DNA from 2 places in the Cupriavidus sp. SZY C1 genome. Region 2 is predicted to be linked to the other one. Evidence: predicted binding sites of a transcription regulator. Region 2 holds the regulator's gene; the other holds the start of a gene.

Region 1 (3,164 bases), on a different contig from region 2:
GTGGCGGCCACGTAGTCGGCGATGGCATGCACCCGGTCCGGATGCCAGGTAAAGCGTTCGGACTCGCCGGATGCGACGAATTCGGTCACGGCCGCGCAATGCGTGCGCACCGCCTGGCCGCTCAGCAGCGCCGCGGCGGGGTGGTCGGCCGGCACCGGGCTGTGCCAGCCGCTGCCCGTGCCGGGGTCGTGTCCGGTCGTACCTCCTGCGGGATGTTCGTTCATTCGTTCAACCCCCTGCCCTTTGCCAGGGCGAGTTCGTTGGCATCCGGCGGCGTGTAGCTGGTGAAGTAACCCGCCGCCACCTTCGCATCGATTTCCACGCGCGCATCGGCCGGGATCAGCGCATCGGGGATGGCCACCTGCTCCACCACCTCGATGCCCTGCGCGGTCAGCGCGCCATGCTTCATGTTGCTCATCGAGGCCCAGCGGTCGATGCGCCGGATCCCGAGCCAGTGGAAGACGTCGGGCATCAGTTCCTGGAACCGCATGTCCTGCACGCCGGCCACGCATTCGGTGCGCGCGAAGTACGTCTCCGCGCGATCCCCGCCCACCTGCCGCTTGCGAGCGTTATAGACCAGGAACTTGGTGACCTCGCCCAAAGCCCGGCCCTCCTTGCGGTTATAGACCACGAGCCCCACGCCGCCCTGCTGGGCCATCTCGATGCACACCTCGATGCCGTGCGCCAGGTAGGGCCGGCAGGTGCAGATGTCGGAGCCGAACACGTCGGAGCCGTTGCATTCGTCGTGCACGCGGCAGGCCACGCGCGTCTCGGGCTTGCCGAGCTGGCTGATGTCGCCGAAGAAGTAGAGCGTCATGCCGCCGATGGGCGGCAGGAAGACCTTCAGGTCCGGCCGCGTCACCAGTTCCGGAAACATGCCGCCGGTTTGCTCGAACAGGCTGCGGCGCAGGATGCTTTCCTTGATGTTGAAGCGCCGCGCGATGCCGGGCAGGTACCAGACCGGGTCGATGGCGGCCTTGGTCACGCGCACGTCGCCGTTCGGATAGAGGATGTCGCCATCGGGCTTGAGCCGGCCGGCCGCGATGGCGGCGCCCAGCTCGGGCATGTTGATGTGGGCGCGCGTGATGGCGATGGTCGGGCGGATGTCGAAGCCGGCCGCGATGCGGTCCGCGAAGACCGTGGAGACCAGGTGGCCCCAGGGGTCGAGCGAGACGATCTTGTCCGGGTCGCCCCATTGTGCGTGCGGGCCGATGGCCTCGGCCGGCGCGGTGTCGGTCAGGTCCGGCCGGTGCGCGCGCTGCAGGCTGCCCGACGCCACCGCCAGCGCGCGGTAGATCGCATAGGCGCCCGCATGCGTGCCGATGACGTTGCGCTGCGCGGGGTCGGTCAGGCTGGCGATCACGGGGCCCCGCTCCGCGGCGGTGGGCGCGCCCCACTGGATGGGCTCCGCCGGCTTGTCGCGCCGCGCGTGCGAAGTCAGGACGATGTGATCGGACATGGTCGCCTCCCCGGTGCTGCACCGGAACACGAATCCTGACCAGATGGTCAGGTTTACATGTTCATACTAGGCAACGTCCATGCCAACGCCCAAGTGGGGTTGTTACGGTTGGTGAGGACCCGTACGCACCGGCCGGGTGCGGCGGGGGACGGACATGCGGGGCCGCGCGGGTACTTCGCGGTGCACGTGCACCAGCATCCACCGGCCGGCCCGCCATAAAAAAGCGGCACGATCCGGTAAGGATGCGTGCCGTTTCTGGCGCTTAAGGGGGCCGGGTCAGCCGCCGGCCCGCTGCCCCAGCCGCCCGCGCGCGCGGTTCGGCAGCCCGGCCGTCAGCCAGCCCACCACGGCGCGCACCGGGTTGCCGGCCTCCACATAGCGATGGAAGACCGCGCCGGCGGCGTTGCTGGCCACCCAGGCGAACACCATGCCGGCTGCGTTCAGCATCGGCCGGCCCGGCGCCACGTGCGTGACCACGGCGTTGACGACCAGGCAGACCGGAAAGTGAACCAGGAACACCGAGTAAGAGATCTTGCCGAAGTACGCCGTCAGGCGGCCGCCCGGCCAGTGTTCGAGCCAGCCGCCCCGGCGCGACACCGCCAGCAGCACCGCCGCCGCCAGCGCCACCGCGATCCGCGTGCGGAAATCGACGGCCAGCGCCGCCAGGCCAATCGCGGCCAGCGCCACCAGCGCCCAGCGCGAGCGGTCAGGATGCGACGCCCAGAACGCCAGCGCGCCCAGCCCGTAGGCGCCGAAGAAGTAGACGGCCCAGATGTCCCAGGCCGCGTCGCGGTTGAACCAGAACAGCGACGCGCCGGCCAGCACGGCCACCAGGGGCACCGCCAGCGGCAGCGCCTGGCGGGCCACGGCGCGCGACAGCCAGAGCACCGCCACCATCAGCGCAAACAGCTGCAGGTCGATGGCGATATACCAGACGCCGGCCGACAGCGCGTCCACGTCCAGGATGTTGTGCAGCAGCAGCACATGGGCGACGAACTGCGCCAGATGCGGCGCGGCGGGAATGGAATCGTGCTGCATCCACGTGCGCGCGATGGCGGCGCCGGCAATCGCCACGAGGATGGCGGCCGAGAACGGCACCACCAGCTTCTGGTAGCGCCGCCAGACGGTCAGGACGGGATTGGCCACGGTCAGGTAGCCGTCGGGGGCCAGGCTGCGCGCGGCCAGGAAGCCGCTGATGACCAGGAAGACCTGCACGGCGATGCGGGCGTAGTCGGCCAGCCAGCCGATCAGGCCCGGCGCCAGAGGCTGCGCGGCGTCCGACATCGGCCCGTAGAACGCCAGGTGATGCCACACGATCAGCTGCGAGCTGACCGCCTTCAGTGCGTCCACACAGGCCAGACGGGAAGGACGGGGGCTCATTTTCGTTATTTTGTTATGCGGAAGATACAAAGTGGCGGCATTGTACCGGAACGGTGCAGCCGGAAATCCGGCGGCGCGGGGGTCGAGGGTAACGGGATGTAAGGCGAGCGGCCGGATGCCGTATCCGCCACTGCACGCGGGCCGTGGCGCCCCGTTTCCGTGCATTAGCTAATAAGAAACAAATTCTTCGCGCGGGCCGGGTGCGGGTATACCCTTGCGGCTTTCCCTGCCTGACCCCGACCATGTCGCTGACCGCTGTCCTGCCTTCCCTCCGACGCCTGCTGGCCGCCGTCGCCCTCGCCGCCGCGCTGCCCGCCGCGTTTGC
Region 2 (3,164 bases):
CGGTTAGCCCACCCGGCTGCCCGCCGCGCCGCCGGCTGATCGCCATGCGGCATGCGGTGCGGTACACCGGGACCGTTCTGCCTGTCGTTCTTGTATGGCGCAGCATACACCGAGCGGCGCCGGATGCGAACACCCCGGCTGCCGGGGCGCGCCGGACGTGGCGCCAAGGTAACGCGGCACGCGCGGCCGGGACATCAAAAAAGCCGCGCAGATGCGCGGCTTTGCTCTCTTCCTATCAGTCCTCTCGGGGACGCTCGCGTCCGCCTCAAGGGGCAGTCGGGTTTGCCAGCCTATTGTTGCTGCAGCTGGGCGGCGGCCATCTGGTACTTGACCGCCTCGCGGTCATGTCCCTGCACCCGGTCCTTGTAGCGGATCACCTGACGGTCGAGCTTGTCGACCAGACAGTCGATCGCGGCGTACAGGTCTTCATGGTGCGCTTCGACGAAGATGTCCTTGCCCTTGAGATGCAGATTGATTTCCGCGTACTGACGCCTGTCCTTTTCCTTGTGGTTGTCGACCGATAGCAGCACGCTCACGCCAATGACCTGATCGAAATGCCTGACAATTCGCTCCAGTTTCGTTTCCACATACTCACGCAGCGGCGGCGTGATGTCGAGGTGGTGTCCACTGATCTTGAAGTTCATAGCGCTTCTCCTTCTGAAAGAGCCGCACCAGGCAGGCGGTTGCGGCTCGGCTACAAAGACTTGCGGAGATTCACTGCGGGGATCTTCAGCGCTTCGCGGTATTTGGCCACCGTGCGGCGTGCGACCACAAAGCCCTGTTCGCCCAGCAATTCGGCGATGCGGCTGTCGGAAAGAGGATTCCTGGGGTCTTCGGCTCCTATCAGTTGCTTGATCAGCGCGCGGATCGCCGTGGATGAGGCCGCGCCGCCCGTCTCGGTGGAGACGTGGCTGCCAAAGAAGTACTTCAACTCGAAAGTACCCATCGGCGTGGCCATGTATTTGTTCGTCGTCACCCGGGAAATGGTCGACTCATGTAAACCGAGTGTATCGGCTATTTCCCGCAAAACCAAGGGTCGCATCGCTATTTCGCCGTGCGAAAAAAAGTTCTTCTGACGCTCCACAATTGCCTGCGCCACCCGCAGGATCGTGTCGAATCGCTGCTGGATGTTCTTGATGAGCCACCGCGCTTCCTGCAGCTTCTGCTGCAGCCCGGCCGCCCCGGCCTCGCCCTTCGCGCCGCGCAGGATCTGCGCGTACATGTCGTTGATCCGCAGCCGCGGCATCACGTCGGGGTTCAACTGGGCGATCCAGCCGCTGCCGCTCTTGCGCACGAACACGTCCGGCACCACGAAATCCGCTTCAGGACGACTGTACGCATGTCCCGGGTACGGCGCCAGCGAACGGATCAGCTCGTGCGCGGCCTTCAAAGCTATTTCGTCCACCTGGAGCGCTTTCTTAAGCCGCGTGTAGTCGCGCACGGCCAGCAGTTCCAGGTGCTGGTTGACGATGGTCAGGGCCAGCTCGCGCTGCGGGTGCTGCAGCCGCTTCAGTTGCAGGCTCAGGCATTCCGCGGCATTGCGGGCGCCCACGCCAGGCGGGTCGAAGCTCTGCAGCAGCGTCAGCATCGCGTGCACTTCATCGTGTTCGAACTCGAGTTCTTCAGGAAGTTCGCTGCAGATTTCCTCGAGTGACGCACTCAGGTAGCCGTCGTCGTCCAGCGATTCGATCAGGAAGATGGCCAGGCCCTTGTCGCGCGCCGAGATCTTGAGGGGCGTCAATTGCTCCATCAGGTATTCGCGCAGCGTGGGATCCGCGTCGCGCAACTGCATCGGCGTCTTCTCGTCCTCGTCGCCCTGCGGGCGGCGCGCGAAGTCGTCCAGGCTCCAGTCGTTGCCGTAGTCCTCGCTGCCCGAATCGCCAAAACCCTCGTCCTCGCTGCCAGCGGCGCGATCGGTGCGGTCGTCGCCGTTGGCCTGGGGCTCGGCGGGAGCCGGCGCCGGGGCGCTCTGCAGGTTGACGGACCCGTCCGCGGCCACCCGCAGCGGGCTTTCGATCCAGTCGTTCTCGCGTTCGAGCAGCGGGTTTTCCGTGAGGGCCTGTTCCACCTCCTGCTGGAGTTCGAGCGTGGAAAGCTGCAGCAACCGAATCGATTGCTGCAGTTGCGGCGTCAGGGCCAGATGCTGGGAGAGTCGGAGCTGAAGCGAAGGTTTCATGCGACCTATTCTATGCGCATCTTTCCGTTGTTGGAACGGAATTTGCTAGAACCTATCGTTTCGGCTTCGCTGATCGGAAACGGCTTTGGAAAAGCCGTGTGCAGGTGCGGTAAAAATGACCTGCGGGCGGCGCGGGGCCGCGCTTTACATGCGGAAATTCTCGCCCAGGTAGACGCGCCGGACCGACTCGTTGGCGATGATTTCCTCGGGCTGGCCGGCCGCCAGCACGGTGCCTTCGCTGATGATGTACGCGTGGTCGCAGATGCCCAGCGTCTCGCGCACGTTGTGGTCGGTGATCAGCACGCCGATGTTGCGCGCCTTCAGGAAGCTGACGATGCGCTGGATCTCGCCCACGGCAATCGGGTCCACACCGGCGAACGGCTCGTCCAGCAGGATGAAGCGCGGCGACGACGCCAGCGCCCGGGCGATTTCCACGCGCCGCCGCTCGCCGCCGGACAGCGACAGCGCCGGGTTGTTGCGCAGGTGGGCAATCTGCAGGTCGTCGAGCAGCGAATCGAGCCGGCGCTCGATTTCGGCCTTGGACAGCGGCTTGCCGTTGTCGACCTGCAGTTCCAGCACCGCGCGGATGTTTTCCTCGACGTTGAGCTTGCGGAACACCGACGCTTCCTGCGGCAGGTACGACAGCCCCATGCGGGCGCGCTCGTGGATCGCCAGGCCGCTGATGTGCACGTCGTCCAGCACGATGTCGCCTTCGTCCAGCGCCACCAGCCCCACGATCATGTAGAACGACGTGGTCTTGCCCGCGCCGTTGGGGCCGAGCAGGCCCACCACCTCGCCGCTCTTCACGTCGAGCGACACGTCCTTGACCACGGTGCGCGTGCCGTAGCGCTTCTTCAGGTGGCGCACGACCAGCGTGCTGCTGTCGGTGCGGACGGCCGATGCGGAGGACGGGGCGGCGGCGGCGAGCGTGGCGGTATCGTTCATCAGGGACTGGCTGGTCAATCGTTAGGGCTTGGCGGGCGTGGCC

The links. The regulator sigma-54, encoded in region 2, starts transcription at its own class of promoters, with help from an activator protein. The targets are predictions, from matches to a motif close to TGGCANGNAANCTGCTTT.
Region 1: the regulator sigma-54 is predicted to act here: its motif matches at 1,527-1,544, upstream of QTN24_RS10115 (GTP cyclohydrolase II).

The regions. Positions count from the first base shown of each region.
Region 1 covers NZ_JAUANU010000005.1:66,227-69,390, forward strand. Annotated here, with positions in the region: gene QTN24_RS10110 (URC4/urg3 family protein) at 1-224, opposite strand, end outside; gene QTN24_RS10115 (GTP cyclohydrolase II) at 221-1,459, opposite strand; gene QTN24_RS10120 (acyltransferase family protein) at 1,736-2,839, opposite strand; gene QTN24_RS10125 (amino acid ABC transporter substrate-binding protein) at 3,082-3,164, shown strand, end outside.
Region 2 covers NZ_JAUANU010000007.1:96,976-100,139, forward strand. Annotated here, with positions in the region: gene hpf (ribosome hibernation-promoting factor, HPF/YfiA family) at 291-644, opposite strand; gene QTN24_RS13120 (RNA polymerase factor sigma-54) at 695-2,176, opposite strand; gene lptB (LPS export ABC transporter ATP-binding protein) at 2,321-3,121, opposite strand; gene lptA (lipopolysaccharide transport periplasmic protein LptA) at 3,143-3,164, opposite strand, start outside.